Regions from separate parts of the Vibrio sp. YT-19(2023) genome, predicted to be linked through region 3. Evidence: predicted binding sites of a transcription regulator. Region 3 holds the regulator's gene; each other region holds the start of a gene.
The links. The regulator CRP, encoded in region 3, controls carbon source genes, mostly activating them, when cyclic AMP is high. The targets are predictions, from matches to a motif close to TGTGANNNNNNTCACA.
Positions count from the first base shown of each region.

Region 1 (5,009 bases), on a different contig from region 3:
AACGCTCATTTTTAGTTGCGAAACTTCGGTGTAATTCACCCAATGAGAGTCTCGCGCTTTTTGTAAACGTTGTTGGAACTCTGCGCTACCGACACGTTGTTGTGCTTCTGCACTTAGCGCGAACTCAGGTACAGAGCTTACGTCGATGTACATGATGTTCAACCAACGACGAGAAGACGGGCTGTATGGGCTTGCCCCTTCTGGATTCGCAGGGAACAGCGAGTGAATCGGGTTCAAGCCAATGAAGTCACCGCCACGAGAGGCAATATCACTCACCAGTTGTTTTAGGTCGCCAAAATCACCGATGCCCCAGTTATGCTGAGTACGCAGTGTGTAAAGCTGGATACTAGGACCCCATAGCTTTTTGTGTTGGTTTAGATCGTCTTGTTTGAAACACGCTTTCGGCGTAATGATCAATGACATCTCGTAAGGTGTTTTACGACGCTTACGACTGATGATCAGTTTGTGATAACCCCAAGCCAAGTTCTTTGGCAATGCAAACACTAGAGGGCCACCCTCAGCACGCTCATCACGAACAATTTGGGACTGAAGATAGCCTTCAAGTACCTCTCCTTGTTCTGTTTCTAAACGCCAGCTGAATTCACTCTCACGAGCACTCGTACCTAGGTTTAGTTCCACTTCGACTGGTTCGCCGTCGCGTAAAACAAGAACAGGGGCTAGTACGTCTTTTTTATGTTTCTTTTCAGCAGAAGCCAGTAGTTTTTCATCACTGCTAGTATCGTAGCCAAGCGAAGCGAGCAAGCGGCGTAGCGTCTCCTCAGACACTTTAGCCTCATCTCCCCAAGCACTGACATAGCTATCAGCCAATCTCGCCATTTCCGCGACTTTCTTTAATGCTGTTTGTTCTTTCATCGCTTTCTCCGAAGGTAATACCAACACCTTCCATGTAGGGTTTTATTGTTATCAATAACTTCTTTTGGAAAATGACCAAAGGTAGCGCTTGGCTACCTTGGTCTTAACTAGGTTCTATTAGCGTTTCACCGCTTCAAGTGTCCAGATATTGTTCACGTAGTCGCGGATTGAGCGGTCTGACGTGAACTTGCCAACAAGGGCGGTATTAAGAATGGCCTTCTTCGCCCAGCCAGCTTGATCTTTATATTGTTCGCTCATGTCTTCGTGCGCTTTCACGTAAGATGCAAAGTCCGCAAGACATAAGTACGGGTCACCGCCGTCTAGTAGGCTGTCATACGTTGCACGCAGTAAGCCTGGTTGACCTGGTGTGAACTCTTCACCCAATAGCAAGTCCATTGACGCTTTGAGTAAGTGATCCGCATTGTAGTAATCAAATGGGTTGTAACCTTGAGCTTTCAGCGCTTTCACACCTTCAACATCTAGACCGAAGATATAGATGTTCTCATCGCCTACTTCCTCACGAATCTCAACGTTTGCACCATCCATTGTACCGATAGTTAGCGCACCGTTTAGCGCCATCTTCATGTTACCTGTACCTGATGCTTCTTTACCCGCTAGCGAGATTTGTTGAGAAACGTCAGCCGCAGGGATAATGATTTCAGCCATGCTCACGCGGTAGTCAGGGATGAATACCACTTTCAGCTTGTTACCGATGCGAGGATCGTTGTTCACCTTGTCTGCAATCTTGTTGATTGCGAAGATGATTTCTTTCGCTAGGTGGTAACCCGGTGCTGCTTTTGCTGCGAAGAACACAACGCGTGGCGTACACTCAAAACCTGGTTCATTAAGAATACGGTGGTACAGAGACAGTACGTGTAGCAAGTCTAGATGCTGACGTTTGTACTCGTGCAGACGCTTGATTTGAACATCGAAGATTGCATTAGTATCGAGCTCGATACCCATGTTCTCTTTCACCCAAGTTGCTAGGCGTTCTTTGTTCTCTTTCTTCACTGCCATGAATTCTTTTTGGAATGTCGCGTCAGTAGCGTACTTCGCAATACCTTCAAGTTGCTCTAGTTTCGCTGGCCATTCTGGGCCGACTTTCTCAGTGATAAGCTGAGACAGACCTGGGTTACAGAACTTCAACCAGCGACGTGGCGTAATACCGTTCGTTACGTTGTGTAGACGTGTCGGGTACATTTCGTGGAACTCTGGGAATAGGTCTTTCTTAACCAATTCAGAGTGAAGTGCTGCTACACCGTTTACTGCGTAAGAGCCGATTACACATAGGTTTGCCATGCGAACCATGCGGTGGAAACCTTCTTCGATGATAGAAAGCTTCTGTTGCTTCGCGACATCACCCGGCCACATTGCACGTACGTCTTGTAGGAAGCGGTGGTTGATCTCGTAAATGATCTCCATATGACGTGGTAGCAGGTGCTGGATTAGCGACTCTGGCCATGTCTCTAGTGCTTCTGGAAGTAGCGTGTGGTTGGTGTACGCAAATGTCTTAGAGCTGATTTCCCAAGCCGCTTCCCAAGCTAAACCTTTTTCATCCATCAGGATGCGCATTAGTTCAGGAATCGCAATCGTTGGGTGCGTATCGTTAAGCTGGATAGTCTCTTGCTTAGGTAGATCCGCTAGCGAGTAGCCCGCAGCTTCGTGGCGACGTAGGATGTCACGTACAGACGCTGCTGAGTGGAAGTACTGCTGCATTAGACGCAGTGTTTTACCTTTCTCGTGGTTGTCGTTCGGGTAAAGCACTTTAGTGATGTTACCTGCGTCGATCAGTGCGTGCTGAGCTTCGAAGTAATCACCATTGTTAAAGCTTGCTAGTGAGAATGGTGCAATCGCCTGACATTCCCAAAGACGTAGCGGGTAAACCGTGTCTGATTCGTAACCCACAATTGGAAGATCCCAAGGCATTGCTCTTACTGTCATGCCTGGTACCCATTTGCGAACTTCTTTACCGTTCTCGTTAATCACTTCAACGTGACCGTAGAAACCGATCTCTTGCGCAAGTTCTGGACGCGCAATTTCCCAAGGGTAGCCTTCTACACCGCGCCAAGCGTCAGGTGCTTCTTGCTGGCGACCATCTTTGAATGACTGTTTAAATAGACCGTATTCGTAATGTAAACCATAGCCGACAGTTGGGAATTCTTGTGCCGCACATGAATCCATGAAACACGCAGCCAGACGACCAAGGCCACCATTACCCAATGATGGGTCGCGCTCTTCTTCTAGCAGATCAGTTAGGTTGTAACCCAGTTCAGCCATTGCTTCTGTTACTTGTTCATACAGACCCATGCTGATTAGGTTGTTACCAGTCAAACGACCGATAAGGAATTCTAGCGAAAGGTAGTTAACGCTCTTCGCACTTTTAATGCGTGGATCTTCTTCTGTCGCAAGCAAATCTAGAGTAGTAAATTCAGCCAGAGCATGCCCCATTGCTAGGTACCATGCGCGGCTGTCTGCGTTTTCAATCGTATGAGCGTAAGTTACAGATAAATGTTTCTTTACGCTTTCTTGGAACGACTTCTTGTCAAATTGTTTTTGTTGAGTAGGTTTCATTACGAAATTCTCACGTCTTTTGGTAATTCATCTGCCATACATCGTGCATTTACCTCTGTGAATAAACATCCTCCTAATTCTCATCCTTTGAAGGAGGAGGGCTGAGGGCGTAGAGGGGGTACCATTGCTAGGTTAGTGATCCAAATCTCAACAAAGTGAACTTTGCACCAGTTCTTAGTGATTTTGATCACAATGGAATGTGAGAAAGGTTAAAACCCGTTCATGACGCTTTTTATAGTCCACTCATCTGATGATGTGAAAATTGTAATATCGGTCACATTAACTCGGTCAGCGTAGAAGAACTTTTCGTAATCTATGTGCAACGCGATCTTAACGCTAACGAAACAAACGATATTTAAGTGACGACAATCACAAATAAAGGGCGTAGTTGATGGTAAATCCATCAACCCTTGAGAATTAGGAAGTGGATCAAAGTAACGAACATTTCTGATGTCGTAACATCCCACTCAGCTCACAGGATTGTACGCTTTTTATACAAACTAGAATTAGGCGATGTGAGTTATTTCTAGTTTTCGCTAGCTTTTATATCTAAGTGACCGTATGGAATGGTTTTTCAGACGGACGCAAGCCCCAACAGTAGCGACATTATCCGGCATTCAAACAGTGTTTTTGATGCTGATGACATCATTCAGTAAGACGGCTTTCAAGGGGGCTTTACTAGAATGATCACGTTGCAGTCATTTGGGTATACATAAATAAGGACATAACTACTAATGTGGATTCCATCTAAGCTTACTCGACCAGGACGCCTGCACAATGCCATCGTGCGCCCACGAGTGTTGGACTTACTACAGCAAGCGCCTTACTACAAATTGGTTTTATTCCGATCCCCAGCAGGTTACGGAAAAACGACAATGGCAGCGCAGTGGCTATCCGATAAGCCAAACGTCGGTTGGTACAGCATTGATGACAGCGATAACGACGGCTTTCGCTTTGTAAACTATCTGCTTCAAGCATTAAACAAAGCCACCAACTTCAGTTGCGCTAACGCACAAAAACTGGCGGAAAAACGTCAGATCTCGTCTTTACGCTCCCTATTTAGCGAAGTGTTCGCTGAAATGGCTGACTTTCATCAAGAGTGCTACGTGGTGCTTGATGACTACCATTTAATCACGAATGATGAAATCCATGAATCCATGCGTTTCTTTTTAAAGCACATGCCAGACAACCTCACCGTTGTGGTAACCAGTCGTGCAGCGCCGCCTCTGGGCACTGCAAACTTACGTGTTCGTGATTTAATGATCGAAATCGGCAACGAGATGTTGGCGTTTGATACCGAAGAAACCACTCGCTTCTTTAACCAGCGTATCGCCGATGGTATTGATGAAGACATGGCGAACAGCCTAAGAACCTATGTTGAAGGTTGGCCATCGGCGATGCAGTTGATCGCATTACAAGCCCAACATCAAAACCGCACATTGGCGCAAACTGTAGAGTCGGTATCGCAGTTCAATCACGCGCACTTGTGGGATTACTTGGTCGAAGAAGTGTTTGACTTACTCGATCACGAAACTCGTCACTTTTTAATGCAAGTATCCGTGCTT
Region 1 is NZ_JAWOQN010000002.1:160,424-165,432, reverse strand. Features, by position in the region: gene malQ (4-alpha-glucanotransferase) at 1-873, opposite strand, end outside; gene R7E78_RS02740 (glycogen/starch/alpha-glucan phosphorylase) at 991-3,444, opposite strand; gene malT (HTH-type transcriptional regulator MalT) at 4,179-5,009, shown strand, end outside.
Region 1: the regulator CRP is predicted to act here: its motif matches at 3,708-3,723, upstream of R7E78_RS02740 (glycogen/starch/alpha-glucan phosphorylase).

Region 2 (5,009 bases), on a different contig from region 3:
CATACTCCACCCACCATAAGGAAAATGAACCATCTCTTTTGCATATGCCATGCTATTTACACTTTGCGCGCCAAAGAAAGCATCACCAAATGAGCCACCGCTATCGTAACCACGGATCATTAAAGGGTAGCGATACGAGAAATCAATTACGCCGGTTTCTCTCATCAGAGCATCGAAATCAATCACCGCACTGATCACTCCCCAGTAGTCCTGATTCATTGGAGGATCAAGAAAAACAGGCACACGCACGATCAAACCTCGGCCACCTTGAATCAAAGTCACTGGCCCTGCGATGAAAATTTCTTGTACATCCTTGGCTTTTTGCACCTGTACCCACTGCTGTGGCACTGCGCGGTAATCAAGGCCGATTAGGCGCTCATTACCTTGGCGTGGAAATACATGACTAATTACATCATTTTTCGCGATACCGATGATTGTAATATGTTTACTTTTATTTAGGATTCGGTGAGCGGCGATGCTCAATTCTTCTTCTTGATTTTTAGGAAGTAACGTAATGAGTGTCGCTAAAGTACTGGCTTTGTAGATATCCGCCATAAGTACCGCTTCCAAATTGGAACGGAGAATGGAAAGTTGTTCTTTGGCCTCAACTTGAACTCGCTCTTTGTGAAGCTCTTGCTGGTTTCGATTTAACAGCTCGATAACCCCAATACACAAAGCGAAGAAGGTGAGGAAGAACAATGCAAAATAGCATCGTTTTCTGGGTAAATAACGCATTTTCTCCCCACAACTCGTATACAACTACGAGATTTTTTATTTATTGTTAAAAATTCTTATTATCACAAGAATAACCAATCATAATCAGAAAGGTAACAGTGATTGACAACTTTTATGTTTTAGGTGTGAGATGATGCATCAACAAGGCGATTTATTTGGCGGCGATCTATGGCAAGAAGTAGAAAGAGGAGAACTTTATTATGATCCTCATTTTCTTAACCATCTTGAGGCGGATAATTACTTTGACCAACTTCGAAAGACACTGCCATGGCACCAAGAACACATTACTATGTTCGGCAAGTCAGTACTTCAACCTCGCTTACAAGCGTGGCACGGTGATGCAGCATATACTTACTCAGGCTTAACCATGCAGCCTCACCCTTGGACTCCTGAGTTAACTCAGCTCAAAGTGCGTTGTGAATCAGTTGCTGATGTCACTTTTAATTCTGTTCTCGCTAACTTATATCGACACGGGCAAGACTCAATGGGCTGGCACCAAGATAATGAACCAGAGTTAGGTAGAAACCCTGTTATCGCATCTTTGAACTTAGGTGAAACACGTCGATTTTTGCTTAGAAATTTACATTGTAAAACTGAGATTGAATATGAGCTTTCTCACGGCTCCTTACTGATTATGGCTGGCGAGCTCCAGCATCACTGGAAGCACTGCGTACCAAAAACCGCGAAAACCAAAGATGAACGTATCAACCTGACTTTTAGGCAAATTTTCAACTATTGACTCAGCTTTTACATTCTCAATTAATATTGATGGTAGGTTTAGGTTCAGGACTTCATAGGGAATGGATTTATGCGTATTAAACCTCTTAGCTTAGCGGTCTTACTCTCTTGCTCACTTACCTTTGCTGCTCAGGCATCACAGGAAGACGTACCGCTTCTCGATAATACTCAATCAGCGCAGTTGATTCGTAGTACCTACGAACAAGAACTGTTCACTTTCCCGGCGTTTAAAGAGGGCCATTTTGGCTTACGCATGTACCGCCAAACATTAGATGAGAAATATCACGCTGCCATTTGGACCGACATGGCACAAGTAGCCAGCCGGTTAAACCAATTTGCTAATGAAGTCGTTGAACCAGAAGACATCATTCTCTATTCATCTCAAAGGTTGACCACGTATCAAGAGAAAGAAACCGAACGAGGGCAGCGACGCTATACCGTGACTAAACACCATCCTGAGTACCTTTATCTTGGTGTGGATTTGCTTGGCGCAATGGCAAGAGCAAACGAATATGGCCTACAACATAAACAAGACAAAACGCTGAGAAAAATTATTAGGCGCTACGATTTCTCGCGTTACGTTACGGACAAAGAGATGATAGAGGCATGGGCAGCTCAGCTTGCAAACCAAGTCTACTGGCTTCGTCAGCTAGGAGAGCAAGATGTGGTCGAGGAATTCACTCAAACCTTCCGGAACACCTACCCCGACGATAAAGATAAGATGCTTTCAGCTCAGCAGTATTGGAACAAACTCTATGGTATGACGCACATCATCTTTGCCGATTCACAGTATTATCAGGAGCGAGTAAGCGAGAAGAAACACCAATGGATTTATGATTACTTTCGCAACAACATCGACACTATCCTACTGCGCGCCAAAGAAGACGTGATTGCGGAAGTCGGCATTTCGTTTTTGTTAGCAGGCTTGGACCATGATCCGGTCGTAAAGAAGACCCGCCAAGCCATTCGTCATGCAATCAACGCAGAAAAAGGGATGATTCCGTCGGTCGACGGTAACTTTGATCTCAAGTACGGCGAACACCGTAACGTGCTAGCCATCATGCTGCTCGATTGGAAAGGGGTACATAAAGCGCCAACTTATCAAGAGCACCCAGAGGCTTTTAAATCGATACCTTACGGCTTAATGCCCAAGCCTTAGAAATAACAAAACCCGCCATTTAGGCGGGTTTTTAGTGTGTATCTTCAATCTAAATTAGAGAGAGATAAAAATGCCCGCTAAGCACGCACTCATCAGGTTAGCGAGTGTACCAGCAGCAACCGCTTTTAGGCCTAGACTTGCAACATCTTTGCGGCGCTCAGGTGCCATCACGCCGATAGAACCCAACTGAATCGCAATTGAGCCAATGTTCGCAAAACCACACAACGCAAAAGTGATAATAATTTGAGTATGCTCAGACAGTGTCGCTTTGTGCTGCACAAAATCGATAAACGCAACAAACTCATTCATCACCACTTTCTGACCAATGTATGAACCCGCAGCTAGGATTTCGTGGCTTGGCACACCAATCAACCATGCGAGAGGTGCAAACAAATAACCAAAAATCGCTTGTAGCGTTACGCCAGAGAAACCAAGTATCTCACCCAAGTTTTCTAGCCCCGTGTTCACCATCGCGATAACACTCACGAAAGCGATAAGCATGGTACCAACAGCAACAGCAACTTTCATACCGCCCATAGCACCGCTTGCTAGCGCATCAATTACGTTGCTTTCTTCTGATTTATCTAGCTCAATATTGTTGTAATCGCTTGGCGTTTGACGCTCAGGAACGATAATTTTTGCCATCATCAAACTACCTGGCGCTGCCATAAAGCTTGCCGCGATCAAGTATTTGAGGTCGACACCCAAACCAGCATAACCACCAAGCACACTGCCCGCCACTGAAGCCATACCACCAGCCATCACGGCAAACAGTTCAGAGCGAGTCATGTTAGAAAGAAATGGACGAATAAGAAGTGGTGACTCGCCTTGAGATAAGAAGATGTTCCCTGTTGCAACCAAAGACTCTGCTTTACTCGTACCCAAGAACTTCTGGATAGCGCCGCCAATAAATTGAATCACTTTTTGCATAATGCCCAAATAGTAAAGGGCGGAGATAAGAGCACTGAAGAAGATGATGATAGGAAGGACACGAATAGCGAAGATAAAGCCAGAAGAAGCGAGGTCACCAAAGAGGAATTTAATCCCTTCATCAGCAAAGCTGAGTAGCCCCGCGACCCCATTACTTAAACTCGCCAGCGCCGCTTGACCCAACGGGAAATAGAGCACCAAAGCAGCAAACCCCATTTGTAGCATCAAGGCGCGAGATACAGTTTTCCAATTAATGGAAGAACGACCCTCAGAAAGTAGGAAAGCACAACCTAGCAGTGCAACAATACCAAATAGACTAAATAGAACACTCATGAGCTGGACCTACTAAACGTTGAAAAAGAAAAAAGAGCCAAAGGAATTGGCAGAAGAAAGGGACAACGCAGCGAGTGATAACTCACTTTTAGATCCAGAATGTAGACAGAACGAATAGTTCGACATCTTATTTTTACCTTATACAAGCAATTGAACGTAGCTGGTCCGGTCCGTGGGGTCATTCACTGCTGGCGAGCATGTTGCTTGGCCTGCTCCATGTGACGGCTTGTATGGGTAAGGGTCCTGAACAACTAAACCCTAATTCCCGCTTAAACGGGACGCAAGTATAGCCAACAAAAAGAGATATTCATCACATTTATTTACGCAAACGTTCAAGCGTTCAAAATTTAGGCAAAAGCACTCTTTTGTCGTCATACTATTAATAAAAGTAAGGGCATAAGGATAGGCGTTGATGGTAAAAAACATAAAAGTGACCAATAAATATGCAATCAAACTCGAAAGAGCCAAAATTCGTCATTTTGCTCTCGCCAACAGGTGGATTTTGGTTATACAATTCGCGTTGCTTCTTTCGAGGCCTCTGAGTATTCAGAGCATCATGATGCCGAGATGGTGAAATTGGTAGACACGCTAGCATGAGGTGCTAGTGCCTTTGGTGTGAGGGTTCGAGTCCCTCTCTCGGCACCATTATCCTTCTTCCCTAATTTTGTTCGAGTGTAATGCAAAGTTCTAAGCAGGCAAGACAGTCTACAGATGCTAATCAACTTCTGAGTGAGCTTGCGGTTCACGCTTTATTACACCTGCACTTTAAAATTCACGCGTCCTCGCATGGCCTCTCCCTTAAAGAACGTAATGACTTACTTCAGAAATGGCTGAAACCAAAACTGAAGAGTAATCGCTATAAGCTGATTAAAAAGCCGTTAAAATCTTTGACTCAGCAGGCAAAAGGTGAGAACGGAAATCTGGAAGCATTACTCGAGCGCTGCGTCGGTGCAGACAAACCCAGCAACCCTCAACCCGATCTAGATAGCTACTTGCTGCTGATCAACGAGATTGAGAAGAAACTGGGGACTACCGTGTTATTATCTCGACCGGAAGACGTCGACTTATCTCACGACCAACACGGCTGTTTGCTGTGTGTGCTTTCTGAGAACTT
Region 2 is NZ_JAWOQN010000024.1:12,915-17,923, forward strand. Features, by position in the region: gene R7E78_RS17085 (diguanylate cyclase) at 1-735, opposite strand, end outside; gene R7E78_RS17090 (alpha-ketoglutarate-dependent dioxygenase AlkB family protein) at 869-1,474, shown strand; gene R7E78_RS17095 (DUF3541 domain-containing protein) at 1,544-2,632, shown strand; gene R7E78_RS17100 (NupC/NupG family nucleoside CNT transporter) at 2,687-3,895, opposite strand; tRNA gene R7E78_RS17105 (tRNA-Leu) at 4,457-4,540, shown strand; gene R7E78_RS17110 (DUF2913 family protein) at 4,573-5,009, shown strand, end outside.
Region 2: the regulator CRP is predicted to act here: its motif matches at 3,967-3,982, upstream of R7E78_RS17100 (NupC/NupG family nucleoside CNT transporter).

Region 3 (5,009 bases):
ATTCTGGCAATGGCTTCAAGAGCATTTCTTCTCTATCGATTTCACTCTTGCAGATTACCTGACAGGTATCGGCAAGAAAGGCTTTATCGCCGACTTGATGCCGAAACTGCCTATTTACATCAATCTTCTCAGCCCAGAAGCGCAAGCCGTGATTGGTCAAGTACATGACAACACGCGTCCAGCGCTGAAGCTGCTTGAGCGTGAAGGTTTTACCAACCGAGGCTACGTCGACATCTTCGACGGTGGCCCAACGGTTGAGTGTGATCTGCGTAATATTGAGTCGGTACGTCATTCATTCCGCGCGCAAGTCAAAATCTCTGAACATTCCAGCACACAAGACTTCTTGATGTGTAATTCATCTTTCGAGAACTTCCGTGCGACAGTCACTAAAGCGGCGTATGACGCAGAAACACAAAGCGTGATGATTGCACCAGACGTTGCGGATGCACTTTCGGTTGAAGAAGGGGATTTCGTCCGCCTTCTTCCGCAGTAACAGACGACAGAATTTAAGGATAGAAACAATGACACATTGGATTGCAGGTGAATGGGTACAAGGTCAGGGTGAAGCATTTACGTCTCTGTCGCCGTACAACCAAGAAGTGATCTGGCAAGGCAAAGGTGCAACGGCAGAGCAGGTGAACCAGGCGGTATCTGCAGCGCGTGAAGCGTTTATTGACTGGAAAAAGCGTCCATTTTCAGAGCGTGAGGCAATCGTGTTGGCTTTTGCGGAGAAAGTAAAAGAGAACAGCGAAAAAATCGCCGAAGTGATTGCCAAAGAAACCGGTAAGCCGATTTGGGAAACGCGCACTGAAGCAGCAGCCATGGCAGGTAAAATTGCCATTTCGATTCGCGCTTATCATGACCGCACTGGTGAGGCGAGCCGTGAAGCAGCAGGCAACCAAATCGTATTGCGCCACCGCCCATTGGGCGTGATGGCGGTGTTTGGTCCTTACAACTTCCCAGGCCACCTACCAAATGGTCACATTGTGCCTGCGCTACTGGCTGGTAACACGGTAGTCTTCAAACCGTCTGAGCAAACGCCATGGACGGGTGAATTGGCAATGAAGCTATGGGAAGAAGCCGGTCTGCCGAAAGGCGTGATTAACCTTGTTCAAGGCGCGAAAGAAACTGGTATCGCCCTAGCTGACGCAAAAGGCATTGATGGCGTACTGTTTACGGGTAGCGCGAATACGGGGCATGTATTACACCGTCAATTTGCGGGTCAACCAGGCAAGATGCTCGCACTAGAAATGGGGGGTAATAACCCAATGGTGATCTCTGATAAATATGGTGATTTGGATGCCACGGTTTACACCATCATCCAGTCAGCGTTTATCAGTGCTGGGCAGCGTTGTACGTGTGCTCGTCGTTTGTATGTGCCATTGGGTGAAAAAGGCGATGCGCTTATCACCAAGCTCGTTGAAGCGACACGCAATATTCGCGTAGACCAACCATTTGCAGAACCTGCGCCATTTATGGGACCGCAAATTTCGGTCGCGGCAGCCAAGTTTATTCTTGATGCCCAAGCCAATCTACAGTCTCTTGGCGGTGAAAGCTTGATTGAAGCGAAAGCAGGAGAGGCGGCGTTTGTTTCTCCAGGCATCATTGATGTAACGAACATTGCTGAGTTACCAGATGAAGAGTACTTCGGCCCACTTCTGCAAGTGGTGCGCTACGAAGGATTAGACAAAGCCGTGGCGCTAGCAAACGATACGCGCTTTGGCTTATCTGCTGGTTTGGTTTCAACCGACGACCAAGAATGGGAATACTTCGTTGACCACATTCGTGCAGGAATCGTGAACCGTAACCGCCAGCTCACTGGTGCAAGCGGTGATGCGCCATTTGGTGGTCCGGGGGCGTCGGGTAACTTGCGCCCAAGCGCTTACTACGCAGCAGATTACTGTGCGTACCCAATGGCATCAATGGAAGGTCAAGAAACTGTCTTGCCTGCAACATTGAGTCCAGGTGTAGCGCTATAAGATTTAATAATAGAGTCGCAACTATGCATTGCGGCTCACCTTGCCGGCGCATCATTTAGGTATGGGTTGTAGTGATCGTTGGCAGAACACGAAAAGTGAGCAAAGACTCGGAAAAGCGTGTTGACTGACTGGCATTTACCGTCACAGGTTGATGGTTGCTCGTTCATTATTCTGGACAACTTTTGTTGTGAACGAGCAGCCAACTTCCGCTTACCTTTAAACTCTACATCTCGTAACAAGGAGTCGTTATGACGCCCGATGTGTTATTTGAATCGCTATGGCAAGATTACATTCAACGTCTTTGCCCTTCGGCTGCTAAAGTGCATCAGCTGCTTCAAGAAGATGAGCCTCTGATTAATGATCATATAGCTTTACGTACCTTCAATATCGCGCCTCTTGGTATTGAAACTCTAGCTAAGCCATTTGTAGCTATTGGTTACAAGGCGTGTGGTGATTACGTTTTCGAAAGCAAAAAGCTAGTTGCTAAGCACTATGAGCACCCAGATCCGAAGCAACCTAAAGTATTTATTAGTGAGCTAAAAGTTGAAGAGTGCTCGCCTGAGCTACAAGAGATTGTGAAAAATTTGGTGGCACAAGTCGATGCTGACAAGCTGAACGATAGCGCATTCTTACATGGTGGACGCTTGTGGGATTTAAGCTTTGCTGATTACCAAACGTTGGCTAAAGAAAGTGAGTACGCATCTTGGCTTGCGGCGCATGGTTACGGAGCAAACCACTTCACGGTGAGCGTTAACCAGCTCAATGAATATGAAGAAGTGAAGCAGGTAAACAATCATCTGCGTACCGCTGGGTTTACCATTAATGAAAATGGTGGTGAAGTGAAGGGCACTCCTGAGGTGTTGCTAGAGCAGTCATCGACCATGGCAGATAAAGTAGCGGTTCGTTTTAGCGAAGGCACTGAAATTATCCCTGGCGGGTTTTATGAATTTGCTAAGCGCTATCCGATGGAAAATGGTGATTTGTACCCAGGTTTCGTGGCTGCTTCAGCTGACAAAATCTTTGAAAGTACGAATGGCTAAGTTTTAGGGTTAACCTGTTAAGCTTACTCATTAGTGTTCGCTGCACCCTATCTCATTTGGTCATGAGCAAATAAAAAGCCACCAATGTTGCCATTGGTGGCTTTTATAATTTTGTTCGTGTCACTCTAGTTCGAGATTAACGAGTACCGTAAACCACGATGGTTTTACCGTGAGCAGAGATTAGGTTCTGCTCTTCTAGCATCTTCAAGATACGACCTACTGTCTCACGAGAACAGCCAACAATTTGACCGATTTCTTGACGAGTGATCTTGATTTGCATGCCGTCTGGGTGAGTCATTGCGTCTGGTTGTTTTGCAAGGTTCAGAAGCGTCTGAGCGATACGACCAGTTACGTCTAGGAACGCCAGGTCACCCACTTTTTGGCTAGTTACTTGAAGACGACGAGCCATCTGCGCAGAAAGACGCATTAGGATGTCTGGGTTTACTTGGATAAGCTGACGGAACTTCTTGAAAGAAATTTCAGCAACTTCACAAGGAGATTTAGCACGGACCCAAGCTGTGCGCTCTTGGTCTTCCTCGAATAGACCAAGTTCACCAATAAAGTCTCCTTGGTTTAGGTAAGAAAGGATCATCTCCTTACCTTCTTCGTCTTTGATAAGAACCGCAACAGAACCTTTAACGATGTAGTACAAAGTTTCTGCCTTTTCGCCCGCGTGAATTAGCGTGCTCTTTGAAGGGTACTTATGAATATGACAGTGTGAAAGAAACCACTCTAATGTTGGGTCGGTTTGAGGTTTACCTAGAACCATAATATCTCACTTCCTCTGCAGGGTACGCTTGCGCTATCCATATTTTAGCTAAGCCTGAATTAGGCCTACTAGAATAAGAGCACTTTTTATATGCTGCAAGCTCTCTTGTGTTTCGGTAAGAAATAGTATCCTTTTTCGAAAACGATTTCTTGATTTTAATCGTGCCATGATTGAGATTTTGTAAGCAAAACTGTGCACATGATCACGGTATGAAAAGTAAACATCTTCGCAGGCAGGTTTTTAGCCAATTTTCCCTGTTTCGATGAGCTGTTGTAGGATAGGCCGAACTATGAGCTCCATTGCAAAGCTCATCTTACCGCCGGGTACGACAATCGTGTTGTGGCGTGACATGAATGAGCCATCAATCATGGCCAGCAGATATGGGAAGTCGACATTCTTGATACCGCGTAGGCGAATCACCACAAAACTCTCATCCAAACTAGGGATGCCTTTTGCATTAAGTGGGTTGGAAGTATCAACGGTCGGTACGCGCTGGAAGTTGATGTGAGTACGAGAAAACTGCGGAGTGATATAGTTGAGGTAATCGTCCATGGATCGCACGATTGAGTCCATTACCGCTTCACGCGAATGGCCGCGATCGCGAGTGTCACGTACGAATTTTTGGATCCACTCTAAGTTCACAATCGGCACCATGCCAATTAAGAAATCCACATGTTGAGCAACATTAACCTCGCCATCGACCACGCCACCATGTAACCCTTCATAAAACAGCACGTCGCTGTTTTCGGGTAAGTCTTGCCACGGTGTAAACGTGCCTGGCATTTGATTGTAGGGAACCGCTTCGTCAAACGTGTGCAGATAACGGCGCACGCTGCCAGTGCCGTCATGCCCGAACTTACGGAAAAACTCTTCTAATCCCGGGAAGTCATTAGCTTGTGGGCCAAAGTAGCTAATGTGTCGACCTTGCTCGCGGGCTTTGCGGATTTCGATGTCCATTTCTGGGCGAGTAAAGCGATGGAAGCTATCGCCTTCAACCCATGCGGGTTTAACGTTCATCATATTGAACATTTTACGGAAGGCTTCAGATGTAGTGGTCGTGCCGGCACCGGACGAACCAGTAACCGCAATAATTGGGTGTTTAGCTGACATGACAAACCTTGTCGAAAATTACTTACCTGTAATGCGCAGTAGAGTTACTACTGCACGGTCGATATCCCACTATAGCACGTAACAATACCTTATCATCGAGTGGGATACGGT
Region 3 is NZ_JAWOQN010000034.1:27,968-32,976, forward strand. Features, by position in the region: gene astA (arginine N-succinyltransferase) at 1-493, shown strand, start outside; gene astD (succinylglutamate-semialdehyde dehydrogenase) at 522-1,979, shown strand; gene R7E78_RS19940 (DUF1338 domain-containing protein) at 2,228-3,019, shown strand; gene crp (cAMP-activated global transcriptional regulator CRP) at 3,156-3,788, opposite strand; gene R7E78_RS19950 (phosphoribulokinase) at 4,029-4,898, opposite strand.

Region 4 (5,009 bases), on a different contig from region 3:
TGATTGGTCGAGCCATGTCGGTTATAGGCAGTAGTTTCAAACAACGCCTCGCTGAATTAGCTGAGCAAGAGTTCGGCCCAGCGCCCATTCCTTATTGTTTAGTCGCAATGGGTTCAATGGCGAGGGATGAGCAGCTAATTGTAACGGATCAAGATAACGCGCTTATTCTCGATAACAGTTATGACGTTGAGATTCACGGAGAGTACTTTGAAAAGTTTGCTAAATTTGTTTGTGATGGTTTAGCGGCATGCGGCTATGCTTATTGTACTGGAGACATTATGGCTACCAACCCAGAATGGCGAAAAACTCGTGCAGAATGGGAAGAATGCTTTGGAAACTGGATAGACAATCCAACCCCTGAGAGATTGTTAAATAGTAATATCTTTTTTGATCTCCTCGGTGTGCATGGGCGAGTGAAATGGGCGGAGCAATTAAGCAGCTTTATTGTGAGACGAGCGAAAAGAAATAACCGCTTTCTTGCTTGTATGGCGTATAACGCAATACGTAGGACGCCTCCACTGGGCTTTTTCAAAGACTTTGTGATGGAGAAAGATGGTCGTCATCGCAACTCGATTAACTTGAAGCGAAGGGGGACGGCTCCGTTGGCCGATTTAATACGGGTGCATTCTCTGGCAATCGGTTCGCGATCGCAAAACTCTTTCGACCGTTTAGATGACATTAATGATGCTGGCATTTTACCGAAAGGTCGAGGTTTGGATTTAAGGGATGCGATGGAGCTAATCTACATGGTTCGAATTCGTCACCAAGCCCTTGATATAGAAAATGGAGAAGAGCCAGACAACAATATTGAGCCGGAGAACATGTCTGAATTTGAACGTAGAAACTTAAAAGCAGCATTTCAAATTCTAAGTAACGCTCAGAACTTCATTAAGTTTCGATACCAGAGAAGTAGCAAATAATGTGGTTCTCAAAAAAAGTAGAAAAAGAACAGCCGTTGTTGGATACATCCCAGACGCCAGAGTGGTCAATGTTGTTCAAACAACTCGCTAAAGAAGCGAAAGACCAGAGGCTCAAACGCTATTATTCGACACCAATGGTTAATGGGGAAACACCAATTGAACAAGTGCCATTTGTCTCGGTAGACTTTGAGACAACAGGATTGAACTCGGAAGAGGATGTCATTCTCACGATCGGACTTGTGCCGTTTACTATTGATCGTGTTCAATGTAATGGTTCTGCTCATTGGGTCGTTAACCCAAACAGAGAGTTAAACCACGAGTCTGTCATCATTCACGGTATCACTGACTCTGAGGTTAAAAACGCGCAGCAGCTGTCTCAGATCTTGGGTGAAATATTGGATGCGTTGTCAGGCAAAGTGGTACTTGTTCACTACAAGAACATTGAAAGGCAGTTCTTTAATAACGCCTTGCTAAATAGCATCGGAGAGGGGATACAGTTTCCTGTTGTTGATACGTTAGATATTGAGTATGCGATACAACGCCGTGAATGCAGAGGTTTTATCAATAAGTTGAAAGGCAAGAAACCCGGTTCTGTACGATTAGGGCACGCTCGTGAAAGATATGGCCTCCCTGCTTATCAACCTCACCATGCCCTGACGGATGCGTTAGCAACTGCGGAGCTGTTTCAAGCACAACTGCAGTATCACTTTAATCGAAACATGCCAATATCTTCGGTTTGGCAATAGGCGTTATTTATGGTGAAAACAATAAAATGCAATGAGAGATAGGGGGCTTTAAGATTATGATGGCGGATTGAGTAACCGCTTATAAGAACAATGTTTTATGAACATGTGCTTGGTAGTGATGAAGACGTTTCATTACTCGAACTCCGACGAAAGTAATTTAAACTTGGTCACGTATTTTTAAGGAGATTATCCGTGAGCACCGATAATAACGGTGGCATTCAACGCCCCGATGGAAAAGTAAACGCAATAGATACTGACTATCAAATTGGTCAGGATAACGTTGCGCTAAAGGTAGGCCCATTTGGCCTTGATATTCACAACCGTGTTTTTGCAATTTCTGGCTTAGCAATCGTCATGTTTGTTGTGATAACACTATTATTCCGAGAACAGGTAGAGCCGTTTTTTGCAGACCTACGAGCGGGTTTGTTACACAATTTAGACTGGTTTTTTCTCGCTTCAGGTAATATTTTTGTCATTGTCTGTGTCGGATTGATCTTCACACCATTGGGCCGTGTGCGAATCGGTGGTACTGAAGCAACACCGGATTACTCCTATGCCGGATGGTTGGCAATGCTATTTGCTGCAGGTATGGGCATTGGTCTCGTATTCTTCGGTGTATCAGAACCGATGTCCCATTTTAGTTCTGCGATTGGTGGCGTGAGCGTTGAGAATGGTGTACGTACTGACTGGGCACCGCTAGGTGGTGCAGAGGGCGATGCAACTGCAGCTTCGGCATTAGGGATGGCTGCGACGATTTACCACTGGGCACTTCATCCGTGGTCAATATACGCGCTCTTGGCTCTTGGACTGGCTATCTTTTCATTTAACAAAGGTTTGCCACTCACCATGCGCTCAATTTTTTACCCTTTGTTTGGTGAGCGTGTATGGGGTTGGACTGGTCATATTATCGATATTCTTGCAGTGGTAGCGACGGTTTTTGGTTTAGCAACATCGCTAGGCTACGGTGCGTCTCAAGCCGCAACGGGTTTGAACTTCCTGTTTGATGTCCCAATGACCAATACCACGCAGGTTATATTGATTATTGGTATTACTGCGCTCGCTTTAATCTCTGTTGTGGCTGGACTCGATAAGGGCGTGAAAATCTTATCTGAAATCAACATGGGTCTTGCAGCGCTGCTATTGCTATTTGTTATTGTTGTTGGCCCGACGATTGCGATTTTAACTGGTTTCTTCGAGAACATCGTTTCCTATGTGGCTAATATCCCTGCCTTATCTATGCCATTTGGACGAGAGGATGTGAATTACTCTCAAGGCTGGACGGCGTTTTACTGGGCGTGGTGGATTTCTTGGTCACCATTTGTGGGTATGTTCATCGCACGTGTGTCTCGCGGTCGTTCAGTTCGTGAGTTTATTATTTGCGTTATTCTTATCCCATCTTCAGTTTGTGTGTTATGGATGACGGCTTTTGGCGGTAACGCAATTAGCCAATACGTTAATGATGGCTACGAGGCGGTGTTTAACGCAGAACTACCTTTAAAACTTTTTGCCATGTTAGATGTTATGCCATTGGCTGAGATAACATCTTTTGTCGGCATTATCTTAGTCGTGGTGTTCTTCATTACCTCTTCTGACTCAGGATCACTGGTTATTGATACTATTGCTGCGGGCGGTAAGGTCGATGCACCAACGCCACAACGCGTGTTCTGGTGTACGTTTGAAGGTTTGGTTGCGATTGCATTGATGTTGGGTGGTGGTCTAGCTGCTGCTCAAGCAATGGCGGTGACGACTGGTTTACCATTTACTATTGTTTTGCTTGTTGCAACGGTATCTTTGATAAAAGGTTTGATGGATGAACCTCGTCCAAAGGCGGTTTCTAAGAAATCAAAATAACTAGTATCAGCAGTTAAATTATTGATAAAAGCGGTATGCGAAAGCATGCCGCTTTTTTTTGGATTTCTATTTTTCTCTGAGAAATGAACAGCATGGAAAACGGTCTTATTCTGGTTATTTTTTGTGCTGTGCATTTGGGTGACTATTTAATAAATTAGACCTCGAACTATTTTAACTTTTGGTTAATAGGTTCATTTTTGTGATATGTGTCACAAAAATGCCGATGAAAAGGCGGATTATTTGATTTTTAGTCGCGAGGGATGCCCATAATAAAAAGGAAATTTAATTAGACCTCAAAGGATATGTATTTTCACATGATCACATCAGCACCTTGGGTCCTTTATCCAGAGATTGGAGAAGACTCAAGTAAAAAATGGATTTTTCGTGAGCCTAAAATCTCTGATGGTGACGACATTTACAGCTTGATTGCAGACTGTCCTCCATTGGACATGAACTCATCTTATTGCAATTTCCTACAGTCTACGCATTTCAGCAAAACCAGTATTTTGGTTGAGCAAAAAGGCGAAATCGCAGGTTTCATTTCCGGTTATCAGAAACCAGACGAGCAAGACGTTTTATTTGTCTGGCAAGTTGCAGTCTCACCTCGCTTTAGAGGTCATGGTTTAGCATTCCGCATGTTGAAAGAACTTCTCACCCGAGAGGAATTAGGCGGTGTTAAATCGGTAGAAACTACCATCACGGAAGATAATAAAGCCTCTTGGGCACTGTTCAAAAAGTTAGATGCGATGAACGGCAATTCTGGCCAAGTAAGCACATTTTTGGATGAAGAAGCCCACTTTAAAGGCAAACACGATACAGAATATTTGTATCGCATTCCTCTCAAATAATCCTCAAACAATAGGAATTAAAAACGGTCTCATCATGGATATTTTCAAAAAGCAGGAATCCAACGTACGCTCATATTCAAACAATTTCCCGGTCGTTTTTCGTAAAGCGAAAGGCTGCTGGCTAGAAACAGAACAAGGTGAACGATACTTAGACTTCCTTGCTGGAGCGGGATCTCTAAATTACGGCCATAACAATCCAGTACTAAAACAAGCGTTGCTTGAGTACATTGAAATGGACGGTATTACTCACGGTTTGGATATGCACTCAGAAGCGAAAGCATCGTTTCTGGAAGCGTTGGATACTTACATCCTTAAACCAAGAAACTTGGATTACAAGGTTCAGTTTACGGGCCCAACAGGTACTAACGCTGTTGAGGCGGCATTGAAGCTGGCTAAAAAAGTAAAAGGCCGCGACAGCGTCGTTGCGTTTACTAACGGTTTCCATGGTTGTACTGCTGGCGCACTGGCTGCAACGGGTAACCAGCATCACAGACAAGGTAACGGTTCTAGTCTAAGTAACGTCACTCGTATTCCATTTGAAGGTTACGCTGGCGTAGATGGTCTTGCGCTGTTCGAAACCATGCTAAATGATAACTCTGCAGGTATGGATAAACCAGCCGCTGTACTTCTTGAAACTGTGCAGG
Region 4 is NZ_JAWOQN010000037.1:38,300-43,308, forward strand. Features, by position in the region: gene R7E78_RS20690 (DUF294 nucleotidyltransferase-like domain-containing protein) at 1-920, shown strand, start outside; gene R7E78_RS20695 (3'-5' exonuclease) at 920-1,666, shown strand; gene R7E78_RS20700 (BCCT family transporter) at 1,859-3,517, shown strand; gene ectA (diaminobutyrate acetyltransferase) at 3,832-4,365, shown strand; gene ectB (diaminobutyrate--2-oxoglutarate transaminase) at 4,400-5,009, shown strand, end outside.
Region 4: the regulator CRP is predicted to act here: its motif matches at 3,716-3,731, upstream of ectA (diaminobutyrate acetyltransferase).